2 regions of the Bacillus sp. GW821-FHT01G09 genome follow, and region 2 is predicted to be linked to the other one. Evidence: a T-box and tRNA genes for the amino acid it is inferred to sense, from the RefSeq annotation. Region 2 holds a T-box; the other holds one or more tRNA genes.

Region 1 (3,408 bases), on a different contig from region 2:
TTTCTCGCATGTCTCCAGATGTTCATTTAATACGTGTTCATCTTTTGGAAGGATATCTCCATCAAGATGCATATGCATAAGCTGCACAATTTGTTCAGGACAGCTCATTTCATCACCCCACTTAAAGATCCCTTAATTGTTTTCTAAGAGCCTCTCTGCCTCTGTGAATCCGCGTTTTCACAGTCCCCACAGGAATGTTTAGAATCTCCCCGATTTCAATTAATGAGAGTTCGTCAATATACTTTAATACGATGACTGTTCTGTATTTGTCAGGAAGCTTTAAAATTTTCTGCTGTATCGTGTTTGAGAGCTCCAGCGACACAACTGCATCTTCAGGCAAAACACCATCTGCGGCGATTTGAGAATACATGGTCAAGCCTTCCGTACCAGCCACCTCTGCATCGAGGTAATAATCCGGCTTCTTTTTGCGAATGCGGTCAATGGTCAAATTGGTCGCGATTCGATAAAGCCAAGTTGAAAATTTCCGGTTAATATCAAAACTGTCGATATTAACGTACGCTCTGATGAAAGCTTCCTGTGCAATATCCTCCGCCTCATGCACATTGCCAAGCATACGGTAGCAAAGCTGATAAATTTTATCTTTGTAAATATCTACGATGTCCGCAAATGCATTCTGGTCGCCTTTTTTGACTTGTTTAATTCTTTTTTTAATCATCATTTCCATATTTATCTAACCTCTGCCTTCACCGGTCTGTATGTATACGAGCTTCGTTTCAAAAGGTTTCAATTTTTTTATAAAATAAGTTTATCAAATTTTTGGCAGGGTGTAGATGGTAATTCGTGAATAAACTACCTTAACATATTTTTAAAATTATTATACAGACTGAACAGTTAGAAGTTGGAATGATTTTTCCGAAAAGAAAAAAGACACCTTTTGATCAAAGGTGTCTGTGACTGGGCTAGCTGGATTCGAACCAACGCATGACGGAGTCAAAGTCCGTTGCCTTACCGCTTGGCTATAGCCCAATAATGGTGGAGGGGGGCAGATTCGAACTGCCGAACCCTGAGGGAGCGGATTTACAGTCCGCCGCGTTTAGCCACTTCGCTACCCCTCCACATAAAATTTTGAAAAAACAGTGCCGGCAAGAGGACTTGAACCCCCAACCTACTGATTACAAGTCAGTTGCTCTACCAATTGAGCTACACCGGCAAGATGGTGGAGGATGACGGGCTCGAACCGCCGACCCTCTGCTTGTAAGGCAGATGCTCTCCCAGCTGAGCTAATCCTCCAAATGGTGACCCGTACGGGATTCGAACCCGTGTTACCGCCGTGAAAGGGCGGTGTCTTAACCGCTTGACCAACGGGCCGTTGTGTTCTCGTCGAGCTGACAAAAGTTATTATATACAGGTCACCCCCTGTTTGTAAAGAGGAAAATTAAATTTTTTATTTTCAAACTTTTTAACTCCTTTTTTAACTGAAAAAGCCTCCCAACTAAAGCCATTTATTTTATGATAGAGACAAGCAAAGCAAGAGAGGAGAAACCAATATGATTCTAGTCAGTTCTTGCCTTGGAGGCATTGAATGCAGATATAACGGCTCTCACGCAGCGTCGGAGAAAATCAGAAAACTCGTCGATGAAAAGAAAGCAGTCATGGCTTGCCCTGAACTTCTCGGCGGCTTCTCTACCCCACGCGAACCCGCAGAAATCATAGGAGGCACCGGCGAGGATGTCCTCAATGGAACAGCGAAAATCGTGACAGCTTCAGGAGAAGACGTCACAGAACTATATATGGAAGGCGCCGCGAAAACATTGGCTTACGCAAAAGAAATCAACGCTTCTGCCGTCATATTAAAAGAAAACAGTCCATCTTGCGGAAGCGGTTTTATCTATAACGGCACATTCTCTGGCAAAAAAATCACCGGCAGCGGAGTAACCGCCGCACTGTTAAAACAAGCGGGCTACCGCGTCATTTCGGAAAACGAGCTTAACGACATATTGTAAGGAGGCCACCCCCATGACTCAAGACATTTCTTTATCCTTCTATAAGCCTGAACACTTGCCCGAGCTCCAATCATTCACGCTCACCAACGATGACAAACGCTTTACCTCCCTCCCGAAAGAGGTGCTGTCTCAGGCTCTGGGCATACAGGACCGATACCCGGTTGTCATCTTAAAAGACGACCTTCCAGTCGGTTTTTTCATTTTACATGCATCAAAAGAAACGCTTGCTTCTTATTCTAACAATCCATTTGCTTTACTGCTCAGCTCCCTGTCTTTAAACGCTGTGCATCACGGAAAAGGCTATGCGAAAAAAGCCATGCTTTTGCTTCCCGCTTTTGTGAGCGGATATTTTCCATGGTGCGACGAAATCATCTTGGCCGTCAATCATCTGAACATACGCGCAAAACACCTTTATATGAAAAGCGGGTTCCTTGATAAAGGACGGCGAAGAATCGGCCCGCTTGGAGAACAGTTGATCCTTCATCATTTCTTATAGTCTTGAGTGAAATAAAATTTCAAAAATTTAAAAACATAGTTGAAATATCATAACAGAGATGAATATACTGAATATTGAGATATATCATTTTAAAACAGGGGGCATCCTCATGTCAGAACCATTAAACCTTCACCGTCTTACAACGGAATCACGCAATAGCCAAACAGTTGAAATCCACAAAGCAAACACTCTCGGCATCCTCAAAATGATCAACAACGAAGATATGAAAGTCGCTGCAGCCGTTCAGGAGGTTCTCCCCGACATCAAAACAGCTGTAGACTGCGCATATGAATCGTTTCAAAATGGAGGCCGGCTCATATATACAGGCGCCGGCACAAGTGGCAGACTCGGCGTCATGGATGCTGTTGAATGTCCTCCCACCTACAGCGTAAGCCCAGATCAGGTCATCGGAATCATGGCTGGAGGCCCCAAAGCCTTTTTACAGGCAGCAGAGGGCATTGAAGACAGTGAAGAAGCAGGAGCTGAAGATTTAAGAAACATACAGCTCACTTCAAATGACACCGTCATTGCCATCGCAGCAAGCGGCCGCACACCGTACGCCGCAGGCGCCCTAAGATACGCCCGCAAAGTCGGAGCACACACCATCGCCCTTACTTGCAATGAAAATTCCGCCATCAGCAAGGATGCGGATCACAGCATTGAGGTTGTCGTCGGACCTGAGGCCATTACAGGATCAACACGTATGAAAGCCGCAACCGCTCATAAAATGATTCTAAACATGATATCTACCGCTGTAATGGTCAAAATCGGCAAGGTTTACGAAAACTTGATGGTAGACGTCAACGTCAGCAACAAAAAACTAAAAGAACGCGCCATCAGCATTATCCAAAGCCTTACAAACGCTTCATACGACACAGCCAGATACACTCTGGAACAAGCCGATCATCACGTCAAAACAGCAATCGTCATGCTCAAAACAAGCACAGA
Region 2 (20,341 bases):
TAGATTTTTGGAGGGAAACACATGTCTGTAAAATGGGAAAAACAAGAAGGCAACGAAGGCGTTTTAACGGTTGAAGTTGATGCTGAAACGTTTAAAACAGCACTTGATGATGCATTTAAAAAAGTAGTAAAACAAGTTTCAATTCCTGGATTCCGTAAAGGTAAAATTCCTCGCGGATTATTCGAACAGCGCTTTGGCGTAGAAGCTCTTTACCAAGATGCTTTGGATATTCTTCTTCCTGTAGAATACCCTAAAGCGGTTGAAGAAGCTGGAATCGAGCCTGTAGACCGTCCTGAAATCGATGTTGAAAAGATCGAAAAAGGCGAAAGCTTAATCTTCACTGCGAAAGTAACAGTAAAACCTGAAGTGAAGCTTGGCGAATACAAAGGTCTGGGCATTGAAAAAGACGACACAACTGTAACTGACGAAGATGTTCAAAACGAACTAAAAGCTCTTCAAGAGCGTCAAGCTGAACTTGTTGTAAAAGAAGAAGGCGCTGTTGAAGAAGGAAACACAGTTGTTCTTGATTTCGAAGGATTCGTTGACGGCGAAGCTTTCGAAGGCGGAAAAGCTGAAAACTACTCTCTTGAAGTAGGATCTGGCTCATTCATCCCTGGCTTCGAAGATCAGTTAGTCGGCCTTGAAGCAGGCGCTGAAAAGGATGTTGAAGTGACATTCCCAGAAGAATACCACGCTGAAGAGCTTGCAGGCAAACCAGCTGTGTTTAAAGTGAAAATTCACGAAATCAAAGCGAAAGAGCTTCCTGAGCTTGACGATGAATTCGCAAAAGATATCGATGAAGAAGTGGAAACACTTACTGAATTAACTGAAAAAACAAAGAAACGTTTAGAAGAAGCAAAAGAAAACGAAGCTGACGCTAAATTGCGTGAAGAGCTTGTTCTGAAAGCTTCTGAAAACGCTGAAATCGATGTTCCGCAAGCAATGGTCGACACTGAGCTTGACCGCATGCTGAAAGAATTCGAACAGCGTCTGCAAATGCAAGGCATGAACCTTGAGCTTTACACTCAATTCTCAGGCCAAGATGAAGCTGCGCTTAAAGAGCAAATGAAAGAAGATGCTGAAAAACGCGTAAAATCTAACCTGACTCTTGAGGCGATTGCGAAAGCGGAAAACCTTGAAGTATCAGATGAGGAAGTTGATGCTGAGCTTACAAAAATGGCTGAAGCATACAACATGCCTGTTGAAAATATTAAACAAGCCATCGGTTCTACTGACGCGATGAAAGAAGATTTAAAAGTTCGCAAAGCGATTGATTTTCTTGTAGAAAACCGTTAATATGGTGCATAATAATAGTACTAATAAAACAGGGCGCGAATCATTCGTGCCTTGTTTTGTACAATTATGAGTTATCTCTTTTTCTTGGGGCAATATAGTTAATGCAGGGCTGTTTTTTGTCATACATATAGAATGTGCAAGTCAGAAACACATTGTTACCGTCTTTTTGGAAAGTATGGTAAAATGCAATACATACTCGTTCGTTTCAAGAATCATTTTCTTTTGCTCTGCCGGTAAAAGAAAAAGTGAGACAAGATTAAGGGGTGAAAGAATGTTTAAATTTAACGAGGAAAAAGGACAATTAAAATGCTCGTTCTGTGGAAAAACACAAGATCAGGTTCGTAAGCTTGTAGCTGGACCTGGTGTATATATATGTGACGAATGTATCGAACTCTGCACTGAAATTGTAGAGGAAGAACTCGGAACAGAAGAAGAAGTAGAATTTAAAGACGTACCAAAGCCTCAGGAAATTCGCGAAATTTTGAATGAATATGTCATCGGCCAAGATCAAGCGAAGAAATCACTTGCTGTTGCTGTGTATAATCACTATAAGCGCATTAACTCTAACAGCAAAGTTGATGATGTTGAGCTTTCAAAAAGTAATATTTCATTAATCGGCCCTACGGGAAGCGGTAAAACCCTTCTGGCGCAAACATTGGCTCGCATTTTAAATGTGCCGTTTGCAATTGCAGACGCTACATCTTTGACTGAAGCTGGATACGTGGGTGAAGATGTAGAGAATATTCTCTTGAAGCTCATCCAAGCTGCTGATTATGATGTGGAAAAAGCCGAAAAAGGCATTATCTATATTGATGAAATCGATAAAGTGGCTAGAAAATCTGAAAACCCGTCTATCACACGTGATGTGTCAGGTGAGGGTGTACAGCAGGCATTGCTTAAAATTCTTGAGGGTACAGTGGCAAGCGTGCCGCCTCAAGGTGGACGTAAGCATCCTCATCAAGAATTCATTCAAATTGACACAACAAATATTTTGTTCATTTGCGGCGGAGCTTTCGATGGTATCGAACAAATCATCAAACGCCGTTTAGGCCAAAAAGTGATTGGATTCGGTGCCGACAATAAAGCTGCTGATCTTGAGAAAGAAGATCTTCTTTCAAAAGTGCTTCCAGAAGATTTGCTCCGTTTCGGGCTAATTCCTGAATTTATCGGACGTCTTCCGGTTATTGCAAGCCTTGAAAAGCTTGACGAAGAAGCATTGGTTGCGATCTTAACAAAACCGAAAAACGCTCTTGTTAAGCAATTCAAGAAAATGCTTGAGCTTGACAACGTTGAGCTTGAGTTTGAAGAAGAAGCGCTTTCTGAAATTGCTAAAAAAGCAATTGAACGCAAGACTGGAGCACGCGGACTCCGTTCTATCATTGAAGGCATCATGCTTGATGTGATGTTTGAGCTGCCTTCTCGTGATGACATTGAAAAATGTGTAATTACCGGGGCAACTGTGACACACGGAGAGCCTCCTCGCCTCTTATTAAAAGACGGCACTGAGGTAAGTCAAGATAAAACATCTGCATAAAGATAAGCACAAACCTCCTGAGTGGTAACACTCAGGAGGTTTTTTTGCATGCAACTCTTCTGGAAAAACGTTTATTCCCGTCTTCTATGGGAGATACTAGCAATCAGAGGAATGAATTGGATACATAAATTGTTTTTCAGGAGGGACCACCATGAGTTGGACAGGGATCGCGTTATTTATTCAGCTGTTTTTTGGGATCATCATCGGTTTGTATTTTTGGAATTTGCTTAAAAATCAAAGGACACAAAAGGTCACGATAGATAAAGAATCAAAGAAGGAAATGGAGCAGCTTCGGAAAATGCGCGCTATCAGCTTGTCCGAGCCATTATCTGAGAAGGTCCGCCCCAAAAGCTTTCAAGATATCGTCGGACAGGAAGACGGCATTAAAGCATTAAAGGCGGCTTTATGCGGGCCAAATCCTCAGCATGTGATTGTCTATGGGCCACCGGGAGTTGGGAAAACGGCTGCTGCGCGGCTTGTGTTGGAAGAAGCAAAAAAACATAAACAATCACCGTTTAAAGAGCAGGCTGTTTTTGTGGAACTCGATGCGACAACAGCCCGTTTTGATGAAAGAGGAATTGCCGATCCGCTCATCGGCTCTGTCCATGACCCGATATACCAAGGGGCCGGAGCGATGGGACAGGCTGGGATTCCGCAGCCGAAGCAGGGAGCTGTCACCCATGCCCATGGCGGTGTGCTGTTTATTGATGAAATAGGGGAGCTGCATCCTATTCAAATGAATAAAATGCTGAAGGTGCTTGAGGACAGAAAAGTCTTTTTAGACAGTGCGTATTACAGTGAGGAAAATACACAAATTCCGAATCATATTCATGATATTTTTCAAAATGGGCTGCCGGCTGATTTTCGCTTGATTGGCGCGACCACGAGAATGCCAAACGAAATTCCGCCAGCTATCAGGTCCCGCTGTTTGGAGGTTTTTTTCCGCGAGCTTGAAAAGGACGAGCTGAAAACGGTTGCTAAAACAGCAGCGGATAAAATTGAAAAAAATATCTCCGAAGAAGGCCTAGATCTTTTGACCAGCTACACGAGGAACGGGCGGGAAGCCGTCAATATGATTCAAATCGCAGCGGGGATGGCTGTAACGGAGAATCGGAAGGACATTACGATTGAGGATATCGAATGGGTCATTCACTCCAGTCAGCTTACTCCAAAGCACGAGCAAAAAATCGGTGTTGAACCACAGGTTGGCATTGTAAATGGGCTTGCAGTCTATGGGCCTAACAGCGGATCGCTTCTGGAAATCGAAGTGAGTGTAACCGCGGCTCAAGATAAAGGATCAATTAACATCACAGGAATAGCTGAAGAAGAAAGCATCGGCAGCCAATCAAAATCAATCAGACGAAAAAGCATGGCGAAGGGTTCGGTTGAAAATGTATTAACCGTGCTCCGGACAATGGGAATGAAGCCTTCTGATTATGATATTCACATCAATTTCCCAGGAGGGATTCCGATTGATGGGCCGTCAGCAGGCATTGCGATGGCGGCGGGGATTTTCTCGGCGATACACAAAATTCCTATTGACAATACCGTTGCGATGACGGGCGAAATCAGCCTGAACGGTCTTGTGAAACCCATCGGAGGCGTCATTCCGAAAATAAAAGCGGCCAAGCAGTCCGGTGCGAAAAAGGTGATTATCCCATATGAAAATCAGCAGGCCATCTTAAAGCAGATTGACGGGATCGAGATTATTGCAGTGAAAACGTTCCAGGAAGTGCTTGATGAAATTTTAGTGAATCCGCCAACGGAACAAAAACCGTTTCATATTGAAATCAATAAAGAATCTGTTTAAACCCTATTTTGATAATAGGGTTTTTTCCATGAAGGACATCTTTTCCTTTTTCATATCAGAAAGAAAGGGTATACTACGAGGAGACTGTTTTATAGAAAATGGAACCATGCCGTTTATTGTACAAGGATGAAAAAGTTGTATTATAATGGTTCATACTAAAGTCACGGAGGTGTCAGTCACATGGCAGAAGAATTAAAACGCAGCATCCCGCTCCTCCCTTTAAGAGGTTTATTAGTGTACCCGACGATGGTTTTGCATTTAGATGTAGGACGTGACAAGTCGGTTCAGGCTCTTGAACAGGCAATGATGCATGATCATATGATATTTTTAGCCACTCAGCAGGATATTTCGATAGACGAACCTGGTGAAGACGAGATTTTCACTGTCGGCACCTATACAAAAATTAAGCAAATGCTGAAGCTTCCGAACGGTACGATTCGTGTGTTGGTGGAGGGCCTCAAGCGCGCCCATATCGTCAAATACAATGAACACGAGGATTACACGTCGGTCGACATTCAACTTATTCATGAAGATGATTCAAAAGATACAGAAGACGAAGCATTGATGCGGACTTTGCTAGACCACTTTGATCAGTACATAAAAATTTCTAAAAAAATCTCGGCCGAAACGTACGCCGCGGTTACTGATATCGAAGAGCCGGGGAGAATGGCAGACATCGTTGCTTCTCATCTGCCCCTTAAACTAAAGGATAAGCAGGATATTTTAGAAACGGCTGATGTCAAAGACAGGCTGAACAAGGTCATTGATTTTATTAATAATGAAAAAGAAGTGCTGGAAATTGAGAAAAAAATCGGCCAGCGCGTCAAACGTTCGATGGAGCGTACGCAGAAGGAATACTACTTACGAGAACAAATGAAGGCGATCCAAAAAGAGCTTGGCGATAAAGAAGGCAAAACTGGCGAAGTTCAGACGCTGACGGAAAAAATCGAAGAAGCAGGCATGCCTGAGCATGTGAAGGAAACAGCGTTTAAAGAATTGAACAGATATGAAAAAATTCCGTCAAGTTCTGCGGAAAGCTCCGTTATCCGCAACTATATCGACTGGCTGGTTGCTCTTCCGTGGACGGATGAAACAGATGATAAGCTTGATTTGAAAGAAGCAGGACGTCTCTTGGACGAAGAGCACCATGGGCTTGAAAAAGTAAAAGAACGTATTTTAGAATATTTGGCTGTCCAGAAGCTGACCAAATCCCTGAAAGGCCCGATTCTCTGTTTGGCAGGACCTCCAGGTGTTGGAAAAACGTCTTTAGCCAAATCAATTGCAAAAAGCTTGGGACGCAAATTCGTCAGAATCTCACTCGGAGGAGTTCGGGACGAATCAGAGATACGCGGACACAGACGGACCTATGTCGGAGCAATGCCTGGACGGATTATTCAAGGGATGAAAAAAGCGGGCAAGCTGAATCCGGTCTTCTTATTAGACGAAATTGACAAAATGTCATCTGATTTTAGAGGAGACCCATCATCCGCTATGCTTGAAGTGCTTGATCCAGAGCAAAACAGCAGCTTCAGTGATCACTATATTGAAGAAACCTTTGATTTATCCAAAGTGCTGTTTATCGCAACGGCGAACAATTTGGCCACAATTCCGGGTCCGCTCAGAGACAGAATGGAAATTATTAATATCGCAGGCTACACAGAAATAGAAAAACTTGAAATCGTAAAGGATCACTTGCTTCCAAAGCAAATCAAAGAACACGGGCTGAAGAAAAGCAACCTGCAGCTGCGTGATCAGGCGATTCTTGATATTATCCGCTACTATACGAGAGAAGCTGGTGTGAGAAGCCTTGAACGCCAGCTTGCCGCGATTTGCCGTAAAGCTGCAAAAGCCATTGTTGCTGAAGAGCGAAAACGGATTACGGTTACTGAGAAGAACCTTCAAGACTTTATCGGAAAACGTATTTTCAGATATGGACAAGCTGAAACAGAGGATCAGGTTGGTGTAGTGACAGGGCTTGCTTATACAACCGTTGGCGGAGATACGCTGTCGATTGAAGTATCGCTTTCTCCGGGGAAAGGGAAATTAATCCTGACAGGAAAGCTCGGAGATGTTATGAGAGAGTCTGCTCAGGCTGCATTCAGCTATGTGCGATCCAAAACAGAAGAACTTGGCATTGAACCTGACTTTCATGAGAAGTATGATATTCATATACATGTACCAGAGGGTGCGGTGCCAAAAGATGGTCCGTCAGCCGGTATTACGATGGCAACAGCGCTTGTTTCTGCTTTAACGGGACGGGCGGTTTCGCGTGAAGTCGGCATGACGGGGGAAATCACGCTTCGCGGGCGCGTGCTGCCGATCGGCGGCTTAAAGGAAAAAGCGCTTGGCGCACATAGAGCGGGATTAACGACCATTATTGCGCCTAAAGATAATGAAAAAGATATAGAGGATATTCCGGAAAGCGTCAGGGAGGGGCTGACATTTATATTGGCGTCCCACTTAGACGAGGTTTTGGAACATGCCTTAGTAGGAGAGAAGAAATGAAAGTCACAAAGTCAGAAATCGTGATCAGTGCAGTAAAACCGGAACAGTACCCTGAAGGGGGGCTTCCGGAAATCGCATTGGCCGGAAGATCGAACGTAGGAAAATCGTCTTTTATCAATTCATTAATCAATCGCAAAAATCTTGCGAGAACGTCATCAAAGCCGGGAAAAACACAAACGCTTAATTTCTACATTATCAATGATGAGCTGCATTTTGTGGATGTGCCGGGCTACGGTTTTGCCAAAGTGTCAAAGTCTGAGCGTGAAGCATGGGGCAGAATGATTGAAACCTATATTACGACACGCGAGGAATTAAAAGCTGTGGTGCAGATCGTTGATTTGCGGCATGCGCCATCTAATGATGATGTACAGATGTATGAATTTTTAAAGTATTACGGCATTCCTGTTATTGTTATCGCTACAAAGGCGGATAAGATCCCGAAAGGCAAATGGGACAAACACGCGAAGGTTGTCCGACAAACATTAAATATTGATCCGGAAGACGAGCTGATTCTCTTTTCCTCAGAAACGAAAAAGGGAAAAGACGAAGCTTGGGGAGCGATCAAAAAAATGATAAACCGGTAGAGGATCCTCTACCGGTTTTATTTATCGTATAGATTTTTTTCGTTTTATCAATAATAACAATAAACTGATTCCAATAAAGACAAACGGCCAATACTCCTTCAGAAGCGCTGTTGGAATATGCGCAGACTCAAGCCATGCCATAATTTGTTTGAAAAAGTACAAAAACAGGGAAAAACAAATCATCGACACAGCTTCATATACATATTCTTTTTTTGGAACGGCTGAAACGAGAAGTGAGAAGCCGATCATAAAGAGGAGCATTTCAAAATCATCCGGCCACCATACCCATTTCGGCTTGGCAAAAAAGTGTAAACCGATTCCGAAGAGAAGCAAACCGATAAAAAAATGGGGTGTAACGGCTTCTTTTTTTCCTTGATATACAAAGGCTGCCCCTAACAGCATGAGGAGAACAGGCCATTGATCCTGCCCTGAAAACAGTTCGGCTTGGCCGCTTTCTAGCCATGCATATACAGAAGCGGCAAGCAGCAGACAAGGGAATAAAATTGATTTTTGTTTCATGCATATCACCTTCTTGTTTTTTAGAGCTGATGTGTAGTAAATTTTTGCTGTTTTTGGTATTGTCAATAGGAATGCTTCTTTTCCCTGAAGCTTTTTCTAATATAGCATAAGAATTTTAAAATCTGTTCACATTTTGTGAAAGAAACTATGTTATAATTATTATAAATAATGAGTTCTATGTTAGAATGATTATAAATTAAGATTGGGTGTTGGGGGTGTAATTAGAGCGATGCATATACTTGTTGTGGGAGTAGATTATAAATCCGCCCCTATTGAGATACGTGAAAAAGTAAGTTTTCAGCCGAATGAGCTGGCGGAAGCAATGGTGCAGCTGAAAGAAGAGAAAAGCATTCTTGAAAACATCATTGTCTCAACCTGCAACCGCACTGAAATTTATGCGGTAGTCGACCAGCTTCATACCGGCCGTTATTATATAAAAAAGTTTTTAGCTGATTGGTTTCAATTAAGCAAAGAAGAGCTGTCACCGTTCTTAACGTTTTATGAGAGCGATGCTGCTGTTGAGCATTTATTCCGTGTAGCCTGCGGACTTGATTCTATGGTGATTGGCGAAACGCAGATTCTCGGACAGGTACGCGACAGCTTTAAAACAGCTCAGCAAGAAAAAACGATCGGGACTATTTTTAATGAGCTGTTTAAGCAGGCAGTTACAGTGGGCAAACGGACTCACGCCGAAACAGACATTGGCTCAAATGCGGTGTCAGTAAGCTATGCTGCAGTTGAACTTGCTAAAAAAATCTTCGGAAATCTTTCAAGCAAGCACATATTGATTCTCGGTGCGGGAAAAATGGGCGAGCTTGCTGCGGAAAACCTGCACGGACAGGGAATCGGCAAGGTCACTGTCATTAACCGAACATACTTGAAAGCGAAGGAGCTTGCAGACCGTTTCTCAGGTGAAGCGAGAAGCTTGAATCAGCTTGAAAGCGCGCTTGCGGAGGCTGATATTTTAATCAGTTCAACCGGTGCAAGTGAATTTGTCGTGTCCAAAGAGATGATGGAAAACGCGAATAAGCTTCGCAAGGGACGTCCGCTGTTTATGGTCGACATTGCCGTGCCTAGAGATCTTGATCCGGCGCTGAATGATCTTGAAGGTGTTTTTCTTTATGATATCGACGATCTGGAAGGCATTGTAGAAGCGAACATGAAAGAGCGGAGAGAAACAGCTGAAAAAGTTGAACTGTTAATTGAAGAAACCATTGTGGAATTTAAACAATGGATGAATACACTTGGTGTTGTGCCTGTTATTTCTGCATTGCGCGAAAAGGCGCTTGCCATCCAGTCAGAAACGATGGACAGCATTGAGCGTAAGCTGCCTCACTTAAGCACAAGAGAGAAAAAACTGTTGAACAAACACACCAAAAGTATTATTAACCAAATGCTTCGTGATCCGATTTTAAAGGTGAAAGAGCTTGCGGCAGATGCTGATTCTGAAGAAAAGCTCGCGTTGTTTATGCAGATTTTTGATATTGAAGAAGCTGCGGGCCGTCAAATGATGAAAACCGTTGAAAGCAGCCAGAAGGTCCACTCTTTTAAGAAGGCTGAATCAAAAGCGGGCTTTAGCCCACTTGTAAGTGAGTGAAAGCTGAATGATTGATACTGCAATGGCAAGACTTAATGAGGGGACAATCGTCATTTACGCTTTAAGTGTACTCTTTTATTTTATAGATTTTCTTCAACACAACCGGAAGGCTGGAAAAATGGCCTTCTGGTTGCTTTCTATTGTCTGGACTCTGCAAACCGTGTATTTGGCCTATTTTATGTGGGTGACGGGGCGGTTTCCGGTATTAAATGTGACAGAGGCGCTTTATTTTTATGCCTGGGTGCTTGTCACGCTGTCACTTGTACTGACAAAGCTTTTACGTGTTGACTTTATCGTGTTTTTTACAAATGTTATAGGATTTTCTATGATCGCCATTCACACATTTTCACCGACAGAGCAGCAGTCAGCTGCTTTTTCCGGGCAGCTTGTATCTGAGCTTTTGGTGATTCATATTACAATGGCGATTCTTTCATATGGCGCTTTTTCCCTTTCTTTCGTTTTTTCTGTGCTATATATGTTTCAATATCATCTGCTGAAAAAGAAAAAGTGGGGAAAATGGCTGTTGAGAATAGAAGATTTATCTAAGCTTGATTATATGGCGTATGTTTTAAATGTCATTGGGGTTCCGATGCTGCTGCTGAGTTTGATTCTCGGCGTCATTTGGGCGTATGTCTCACTAGAAACGCTGTATTGGTTTGACGCCAAAGTGCTTGGTTCGTTTGTCGTCCTGCTGCTGTACAGCTATTATCTTTATATCAGGCTGATTAAAGAGCTGCAAGGAAAGGTCGCAGCACTGTGGAATACGGCTTGTTTTCTGGTGCTGATGATCAATTATTTCCTGCTTGGAAGCCTGTCGCAATTCCATTGGTTCAGTTAAACGATGTCCCAAGCAGATTCGGGAGGAAAGAAATGATGAGAACGATTAAAGTAGGTTCCAGACGGAGCAAACTCGCTATGACTCAAACAAAATGGGTTATTCAAAAACTGAAGGAAATCAATCCTTCGTTTGCTTTTGAAATTAAAGAGATCGTGACAAAGGGCGACCGGATTGTCGATGTTACACTCTCAAAAGTGGGTGGAAAAGGGCTGTTTGTCAAAGAAATTGAACAGGCGCTTTTAAACGAAGAGATTGATATGGCAGTGCACAGCATGAAGGACATGCCTGCTGTTTTGCCTGAAGGCCTTGTGATCGGCTGTATTCCTGAACGGGAAGACCCGCGTGATGCCCTTATTTCAAAGAATCGCGTAAAGCTTTCAGAAATGAAGGAAGGTGCTGTCATTGGCACAAGCAGTTTAAGAAGAAGCGCGCAGCTTTTGATTGAGCGCCCTGACCTTACAATTAAATGGATTAGAGGTAATATAGATACAAGACTTCAAAAGCTGGAAACAGAGGATTATGACGCGATTATTTTAGCGGCTGCCGGCCTTTCCAGAATGGGTTGGAAGCAAGATGTCGTAACCGAATTCCTTGAGCCTGAGCGCTGTTTGCCTGCTGTGGGGCAGGGAGCCCTGGCGATTGAGTGCCGAGAATCGGATGAAGAGCTGTTGGCGTTGTTTTCTCAGTTTACAGATGAATATACAAAACGGACTGTCTTAGCGGAACGTGCTTTTTTAAACGCGATGGAGGGCGGCTGCCAGGTTCCGATCGCGGGCTACTCCGTGTTAAATGGACAGGATGAAATTGAAATGACAGGGCTTGTCGCTTCACCTGACGGCAAAATCATTTTTAAAGAAACCGTCACCGGAAACGATCCGGAGGAAGTAGGAAAGCGCTGTGCCGCTCTTATGGCTGACAAAGGAGCAAAAGATTTAATTGATCGTGTAAAACGGGAGCTTGACGAGGATGGAAAATGATTTTCCGTTGAAAGGAAAAACAGTGCTTGTCACCCGGAATAAGGCACAGGCAGCATCATTTCAGCAAAAAGTGGAGGCGCTTGGCGGTAAAGCGGTTTTAACCTCTTTGATTACGTTTCGCCGCGCTTTGCCGAATGATGTTGCGGAACAGGTAAGAGAGGATCTTGCCGCGCCAGGCTGGCTTGTTTTTACAAGTGTGAACGGGGCAGACTTCTTTTTTTCTTATCTGAAGGAAAATCAGCTTATTCTCCCTGCGCATAAAAAAATTGCAGCCGTCGGTGAAAAAACCGCGCGCCGTTTAAAAATGCATAACGTATCGGTTGATGTGATGCCACAGGAGTATATTGCTGAACAATTGGCTGACGCTCTTAAGCAGCATGCTGAACCGGGGGAGCCCATTACCGTGATGAAAGGGAATTTGTCACGTGATGTGATAAAACAAGAGCTTGTCCCGCTCGGTTTTGAAGTAAAGGAATGGGTTCTCTACGAAACGATTCCGGATGAAGAAGGCATTGAGGCACTGAAAGACGCTGCGGGTCAATATTCCTTTGACTATGTAACATTTACGAGTTCATCAACCGTACATACGTTTATGCATGTCTTGGGAGAAGAATTAAAAAAGTGGAAGGCGAATGGGACGGCCTGTATCAGCATTGGGCCTTTAACAAATGATGCCCTTCTGACATACGGCATCACATCGCATATGCCTGATACATTTACAATAGATGGCATGCTTGAGTTAATGTGCAGCATGTCAAGAGAGGAAGAGAGAATATGAGTCAATCATTTAATAGACACCGCCGCCTGCGGACATCAAAAGCAATGAGAGAAATGGTAAAGGAAACACGTTTGCACCCATCAGATTTTATTTATCCGATTTTTGTCGTTGAAGGTCTGGAAGGCAAAAAAGCTGTTCCGTCAATGCCTGATGTTTACCATGTATCATTAGATTTATTGAAGGATGAAGTAGCGGAGCTGGTCAAACTGGGCATTCAATCTGTTATCGTGTTCGGCATCCCGGAAGAAAAAGATGATTGCGGAACACAAGCGTACCATGATCACGGAATTGTCCAAAAAGCCATCACAGAAATTAAAGAACACTTCCCTGAAATGGTTGTTGTCGCTGACACGTGCCTGTGCGAATATACAGACCACGGCCATTGCGGACTTGTCAAAGACGGGGTCATCCTCAATGATGAATCGCTGGAGCTTTTAGCGCAGACAGCTGTCAGCCAAGCGAAAGCAGGTGCGGATATCATTGCGCCATCAAACATGATGGACGGATTTGTTACAGTGATCAGAGAAGCGCTTGATAAAGAAGGATTCGTCAATATTCCAATCATGTCTTACGCTGTGAAATATTCAAGTGAGTTTTACGGTCCGTTCCGTGATGCAGCAAACAGCACACCGCAATTCGGAGACCGCAAAACATATCAGATGGACCCTGCCAACCGTATGGAGGCACTCCGCGAAGCACAATCAGATGTCGAGGAAGGTGCGGACTTTTTGATTGTCAAACCTTCGCTTTCTTATATGGATATCATGCGTGACGTAAAAAATGAGTTTACTTTGCCGCTCGTCGCTTATAATGTAAGCGGAGAGTATTCAATGGTGAAGGCTGCAGCGCAGAACGGCTGGATCAAAGAAAAAGAAATTGTGTTGGAAATTTTGACAAGCATGAAGCGCGCGGGTGCCGACCTGATTATTACGTATCATGCGAAAGACGCAGCGAAATGGCTTGCGGAGTAATTTTATTCAGTTGACAGGAGTTGAGGCAGATGAGAAGCTATGAAAAATCAAAAACGGCTTTTAAAGAAGCGCAAAAACTCATGCCAGGCGGTGTGAACAGTCCCGTTCGCGCATTTAAATCGGTAGACATGGACCCGATTTTTATGGAGCGTGGAAAAGGCTCGAAAATCTTTGATATTGACGGGAATGAATATATTGACTACGTCTTGTCATGGGGGCCATTAATTTTAGGGCATACAAATGACCGCGTCGTAGAAAGCCTCAAAAAAGTGGCTGAATACGGGACAAGCTTCGGTGCTCCGACTGAAGTAGAAAATGAACTGGCTAAGCTCGTCATTGATCGTGTGCCATCTGTAGAAATTGTACGAATGGTAAGCTCCGGAACAGAGGCTACAATGAGTGCCCTCCGTTTGGCAAGGGGCTATACAGGCCGCAACAAGATTTTAAAATTTGAGGGCTGCTACCACGGACACGGCGATTCTCTCTTGATTAAAGCTGGTTCAGGTGTTGCCACTCTCGGTCTGCCTGACAGCCCGGGGGTGCCTGAAGGCATTGCGAAAAACACCATCACCGTTCCGTACAATGATTTAGAAAGTGTAAAGCTTGCTTTCCAGCAATTCGGTGAAGACATTGCGGGAGTCATTGTAGAGCCAGTTGCCGGAAATATGGGTGTTGTTCCGCCGCAAGAAGGCTTCCTGCAGGGTCTGCGTGATATCACTGAGCAGTACGGCTCCCTGCTGATTTTTGATGAAGTGATGACTGGCTTCCGGGTCGATTATAACTGCGCTCAAGGCTACTTCGGCGTAACGCCTGATCTGACTTGTTTAGGAAAAGTAATCGGGGGCGGACTTCCTGTCGGCGCTTATGGCGGAAAGGCAGAAATCATGGAGCAGATCGCTCCAAGCGGTCCGATCTATCAAGCTGGTACATTGTCAGGCAACCCGCTTGCGATGACGGCTGGCTTAGAGACATTGAAACAGCTGACACCTGAATCCTACAAGAATTTCATTAAAAAAGGCGACAGGCTGGAAGAAGGAATTTCAAAAGCCGCCGAGGCTCATGGCATTCCGCATACCTTTAACCGTGCAGGTTCGATGATCGGTTTCTTCTTTACAAACGAACCAGTCATCAATTATGAAACGGCGAAATCATCTGATTTGAAGCTGTTCGCAAGCTATTATAAAGGGATGGCAAATGAAGGGGTATTCCTTCCGCCATCACAATTCGAAGGTCTTTTCCTCTCAACGGCCCATACTGATGAAGATATTGAAAACACAATCCAGGCAGCTGAGAAAGTATTTGCTGAGATCAGCCGCAGATAAGAGTGAAAACCGGTATCAAGGACTCCTTGTGCCGGTTTTTTCGTGCTCTCCCACTCATATTTTCTCCAGTTCATACATACACCTTTAGTGACATCTAATTTTAAGGATTAGATGAAAGGAGGATATGAACTTGCCGCAAAATCATCGATTGCAATTTTCTGTAGAAGAATCGATCTGTTTCCAAAAAGGACAGGAAGTTTCTGAACTGCTTTCTATTTCATTAGATCCTGATATTAGGGTTCAGGAAGTAAATGATTATGTATCAATCATAGGATCGCTTGAACTTACAGGTGAGTACAACATAGATCAAAACAAACATACCGAAGAGATTTATACAGATAAGCGGTTTGTTGAACAAGTCAGAAAGAGAGAGGATGGAAGTGCGGAACTGACTCACTGTTTTCCTGTGGATATTACCATTCCGAAAAATAAAGTGAGCCATTTACAGGATGTCTTCGTCTTTATTGACGCATTTGACTATCAATTGACGGATTCGCGCATTTTAACAATTCAAGCTGATTTAGCGATTGAAGGGCTTTTGGATGATACGCAAGACAAAGAGCCGGAGATACCTTTATATGAAGCTCCTGCGGCATTCAGGGAGGAAGAGCTTTCAGAGCCGCCGGCACATAGTGTAGTAGAAGAACCGGGTGCATCATCGGCAGAGGAAGCAGTTATTCAGCATGAACCGCCAGCCGAACCGCCAGAACTTTTTATCTCGAAAGCGGGGCTCCGTGAAGAACTGGAGACAGAAAAAGCAGAATCTGAGCCGCCTGAATCGGTTGCTTCAGAACCAGAAGCCAGAGAAGATGTGAAAGAGGAAGAAGAGCAAGAAGAGCTTGCTGTGCCGGAAAAGGAGGTTCGTGCTGAATCGGAAACAGAAGAATCTGAGCCAGAACCTGATCCTTCAGAAATAGAGATTCAAGAGATCGTTAAAGCAAAAAAAGAAACGGCAGAACCGGCAGCTGCAATAGCGGATGTTCGTGAAGAAGCAGACTCTCCAGCTGAGACTGAGCTTCGTGAACACGCTGGAGCAGAAGAATCGCCTGCTTTGGAAGCTGAGCTTCATTCAGAGACTGTGATTGCAGAGGAAAAAGCGGAAACAACAGTGTCTCCTAATCATGAATATGCGCTGCGCCAAGAGGCTCAAAAGGAAGAAGCGGCTCAATCGGATCAGGCTGATCCTGCGCTTTGCCAAGAAGAGGCGGAACCGGATGAAGCTTTGGAGAGTGTATCAGGGGCCGCTCTCTCCATAGAAGATAGCAGAGAAACAGCTTCAGCTGTATATATGGAGAATGACAATGCCGATTTACATTTCCATTTCAATCAAAAAACAAGCTCGGAGGAGGCATCTCAAGAAGAATTGCCTGAACCGGCATACCGTACCTTCCTGCCTGAACAAGAAGAGGAGGATTCTTTTTATTCAGCGCCTAAGCTGCTGGAGGAGGAAGAACAAGAGGAAGAGAGCTTCGAAATTGAAGTGAGAAAAACACCATCAGCTGAAGAGCCTAAGGAAGAAACACCTTTTCAATCCTTCCAGCTGCCTGAAACTTCTGAGACTGAAAGGAAGGAAACGGATGCTGTTCCTAGGGTTGCTCCTGCTGCTGAAACGAAGGAACCTCAAACAAAGGAAAGTAATAATTCTCTTTATTTAACAAAACTCTTTACAAAAGAAGCGGATGAGTTTTCGAGAATGAAAATTTGTATTGTGCAGCAGGAAGATACGATCGAGCGTTTATGCGAACGGTATGAAATTACATCCCAGCAGCTGATCAGGATGAATTCTTTAGCCTTGGATGATGAATTAAAAGCAGGACAGATTCTCTATATTCCTCAATATAAAAATAGCCATGCGTAAACCATAAGCGATCGGAAAATGTGGTGAATGAAATGGAAGATACCCAATCGGTTCTTCGGGAATACGGACTGACTGCTCAATTTATTGAGCCTGTCAGTCCTCTTGTTTGGAAAGTGTATACAGACTACGGTGTATTTGCCCTGAAAAAATTGAAAGAGGGTCGCGGCAAGCATTTTACAGATCATATGGTGGCGATTGAGGAAAAAGGCTTTCGTTCATTCGTTCCCGTTTACAGAACAAATAGCGGTGAGTTTTTCTCAGCAGGCATACAATACGGAGATACCTACTATTTAATGCCTTGGCTCCAATTTGACCAAGAGGAAGAACGGGATCAGAAACATGCTTATTTATTTAGAGAAACAGCCCGTCTTCACGAGAGAACCGCGCAGGAACTAAAGGTTAGACGTGATGAGATTGAACGTTATTACGGGCAAACGAAAAAAAAGTGGGAACAAGATAAAATTTTCTATGAGCAGTTTGTGGATAGAGCGGAGAAGGAATGGTACCTTTCTCCTTTTGAACTCCAGGCCATAACCTATTTTTCAGAAACCATTTCCGCGGTGAATTTTGCGCTGGAACGGCTGGAGGACTGGTATGAGTCTGCAAAGGAAAAGGACGTTTCAAGGGTTGTAATGAACCACGGCAGCCTGTCTATACACCATTTTCTGTATAATGATGCCGGGACCGGATATTTTACAAACTTCGAAAGAGCATCTGTCGGTCCGCCGCAAAACGACCTGCTCGGCTTTTATACAAAAATGTTCAGGGGCTTTCCGAAAGCTTGTCCGGAATGCGTCGAATGGTTTTATGGATATACGAAATCATTCCCTTTGCGTGAAGCGGAAGTCAGCCTTTTTCTCAGCTATATGGCATATCCGGCAGCCATGTACAAGGTGCTGAACGGTTATCAAACTGGGAAAAGACAGCATGAAAAAGAGGAATGTACACAATTATTAAAGGCTTATTGGCAAATGAAAAACATAGAGCCGTTTGTGATGAAAATTCATCAGATTGAACAAGAGAAAAAATTTCAGGCTGAAAACGAGTCCACGTCTTAATGGCGCGGACTTGTTTGTTTATATCCATTCTAAATGAAGGGCGCAAGCTAAAAAGATTAGGATTGCGAGCAGCAAAACATCAAAGGTTGTCGGAAAGAAAATGGTTCTGATTCCTTGAAAAATCGTAATGGGAATAATCACTTGTGCGGATACAAGCCGAATTTGCCTTACCCATGGCGGCAGCGAATAAGAGCTGAAACGTTTCTTCACGGTGCATCCTCCTCTACGCATTTACAAGCATCATATGTAAACTTGGGCAATAGGTGCCTGCCCATCTGTATAGAAAGCGGTGTTTTTGGAAAAGATGATTGACGAATCAAAAACACTTTTACTATAATAAAGAACATAAATAATGTATACAATGAGCTGATAAATACACCTGCTTAGAACGGGAAGAGTACAAAAAAGGCGCATGCAGAGAGAGAAGCCGTTTGCTGAAAGGCTTCTTATGTTGTCTGATTGGAAGGTCGCCCGGGAGCATAATTTCTTGAAAGAAGAGTAGAGAAATTCGGGAAACACCCGTTATCCGTTATAAGTGCATGAACTGATAGAGTTCATGAAAAAAGGTGGTACCGCGAAAGAGCTTTTCGTCCTTTTACAGGGATGAAGAGCTCTTTTTTCGTTCTCAGCCATTTTTAAACATGCTGGAGGGTTATGATGGAAACGAATGAACAAACAATGCCGACGAAATATGATCCGGCAGCGGTTGAAAAAGACCGATATGATTTTTGGCTAAAAGGCAAATTTTTTGAAGCGGGCAGTGACCAGACAAAAGAGCCATACTCTGTTGTCATCCCGCCGCCAAACGTAACAGGGAGACTTCACCTTGGCCACGCATGGGACACAACGCTGCAAGACATTGTAACAAGAATGAAACGCATGCAGGGCTATGATGTGCTGTGGCTTCCTGGCATGGACCACGCCGGCATCGCGACACAGGCTAAAGTAGAGGCGAAACTTCGTGAAGAAGGCAAATCCCGCTACGATTTAGGCCGTGAAAAATTCCTCGAAGAAACGTGGAAGTGGAAGGAAGAATATGCTGACTTTATTCGCAGCCAGTGGGCGAAATTAGGTCTTGGCCTAGATTATTCCCGTGAACGTTTTACGCTGGATGAAGGCTTGAGCAAAGCGGTAAGGGAAGTATTCGTTAAGCTTTATGAAAAAGGCCTGATCTACAGAGGCGAATATATTATTAACTGGGACCCAGCGACAAAAACAGCCCTATCCGACATTGAGGTGATTTACAAGGATGTTCAAGGCGCATTCTATCATATGAGCTATCCGCTTGCTGACGGTTCAGGCTCAATTGAAATTGCGACGACACGTCCTGAAACAATGCTCGGTGATACAGCTGTTGCCGTTCACCCTGAAGACGAGCGCTATAAACACCTTATCGGAAAAACGGTGATCCTGCCGATTGTAAATCGTGAAATTCCGATTGTCGGTGATGACTATGTTGATATGGAATTTGGTTCAGGTGCCGTGAAAATTACGCCTGCTCATGATCCGAACGACTTCGAGCTTGGCAACCGCCACAATTTAGAACGCATCCTTGTCATGAATGAAGATGGCACGATGAATGAAAATGCGCTCCAATATCAAGGTATGGATCGTTTTGAATGCCGCAAAAAGCTCGTGAAAGATTTACAGGAGGCGGGAGTTCTCTTCAAGATCGAGGATCATATGCACTCTGTCGGCCATAGTGAACGAAGCGGGGCTGTTGTGGAGCCTTATCTTTCTACACAATGGTTTGTGCGCATGCAGCCGCTTGCTGATGCAGCGATTGAGCTGCAAAAGAAAGAAGAAAAGGTCAACTTTGTGCCTGACCGTTTCGAAAAAACGTATTTACACTGGATGGAAAATATCCGCGACTGGTGTATCTCCCGTCAATTGTGGTGGGGCCATCGTATTCCTGCCTGGTATCATAAAGAAACAGGCGAGCTATATGTCGGGCTTGAAGCGCCGGAAGACAGCGAAAATTGGGAACAGGATACAGACGTACTGGATACATGGTTCAGTTCTGCGCTATGGCCTTTCTCCACAATGGGCTGGCCTGATGTAACGGCTGAAGACTTTAAACGCTACTATCCGACAGATGTTCTCGTGACAGGGTACGATATCATTTTCTTCTGGGTATCACGCATGATTTTCCAAGGCATTGAATTTACAGGCGAGCGCCCGTTCAAAGATGTTTTAATCCACGGCTTAATCCGTGACGAGCAAGGCCGGAAAATGAGTAAATCTCTTGGCAACGGTGTCGACCCGATGGATGTGATTGACAAGTACGGAGCCGATTCTCTGCGTTATTTCCTTGCGACTGGAAGCTCTCCTGGCCAGGATCTGCGCTTCAGCTATGAAAAAGTGGAATCGACCTGGAATTTTGCCAATAAAATTTGGAACGCCTCCCGTTTTGCATTAATGAATATGGATGGCATGACGTACGATGAGCTTGATCTGTCAGGCGAAAAGTCAGTCGCTGACAAGTGGATATTAACGCGATTAAATGAAACGATCGAGCACGTGACCCAGCTTGCTGATCGATATGAATTTGGTGAAGTAGGACGCCATTTATATAACTTTATTTGGGATGATTTCTGTGATTGGTATATTGAAATGGCGAAGCTACCGCTTTATGGAGAAGACGAAGCTGCCAAGAAAACTACCCGTTCCATCCTTGCTTACGTACTTGATCAA

Evidence for each region. The T-box of region 2 lies ahead of valS (valine--tRNA ligase). A T-box ahead of a tRNA ligase gene usually reads a tRNA of that ligase, here a tRNA-Val.
Region 1: it encodes a tRNA-Val, which carries the amino acid that the T-box ahead of valS (valine--tRNA ligase) is inferred to sense. The anticodon was not compared.

Annotation. Positions count from the first base shown of each region.
Region 1 is NZ_JBWKWL010000005.1:15,888-19,295, reverse strand. It holds gene rsiW (anti-sigma-W factor RsiW) at 1-108, opposite strand, end outside; gene sigW (RNA polymerase sigma factor SigW) at 122-685, opposite strand; tRNA gene AC07VD_RS16470 (tRNA-Gln) at 916-987, opposite strand; tRNA gene AC07VD_RS16465 (tRNA-Tyr) at 992-1,076, opposite strand; tRNA gene AC07VD_RS16460 (tRNA-Thr) at 1,099-1,171, opposite strand; tRNA gene AC07VD_RS16455 (tRNA-Val) at 1,176-1,251, opposite strand; tRNA gene AC07VD_RS16450 (tRNA-Glu) at 1,255-1,329, opposite strand; gene AC07VD_RS16445 (2-thiouracil desulfurase family protein) at 1,509-1,964, shown strand; gene AC07VD_RS16440 (GNAT family N-acetyltransferase) at 1,978-2,460, shown strand; gene murQ (N-acetylmuramic acid 6-phosphate etherase) at 2,570-3,408, shown strand, end outside.
Region 2 is NZ_JBWKWL010000003.1:218,219-238,559, reverse strand. It holds gene tig (trigger factor) at 22-1,296, shown strand; gene clpX (ATP-dependent protease ATP-binding subunit ClpX) at 1,568-2,830, shown strand; gene lonB (ATP-dependent protease LonB) at 2,982-4,640, shown strand; gene lon (endopeptidase La) at 4,821-7,145, shown strand; gene yihA (ribosome biogenesis GTP-binding protein YihA/YsxC) at 7,142-7,729, shown strand; gene AC07VD_RS11860 (hypothetical protein) at 7,751-8,248, opposite strand; gene hemA (glutamyl-tRNA reductase) at 8,478-9,845, shown strand; gene AC07VD_RS11850 (cytochrome c biogenesis protein) at 9,853-10,683, shown strand; gene hemC (hydroxymethylbilane synthase) at 10,716-11,660, shown strand; gene hemD (uroporphyrinogen-III synthase) at 11,650-12,438, shown strand; gene hemB (porphobilinogen synthase) at 12,435-13,409, shown strand; gene hemL (glutamate-1-semialdehyde 2,1-aminomutase) at 13,439-14,731, shown strand; gene spoVID (spore coat morphogenetic protein SpoVID) at 14,862-16,589, shown strand; gene cotN (spore coat protein CotN) at 16,622-17,647, shown strand; gene AC07VD_RS11815 (YszA family small membrane protein) at 17,666-17,857, opposite strand; T-box leader at 18,023-18,245, shown strand; gene valS (valine--tRNA ligase) at 18,305-20,341, shown strand, end outside.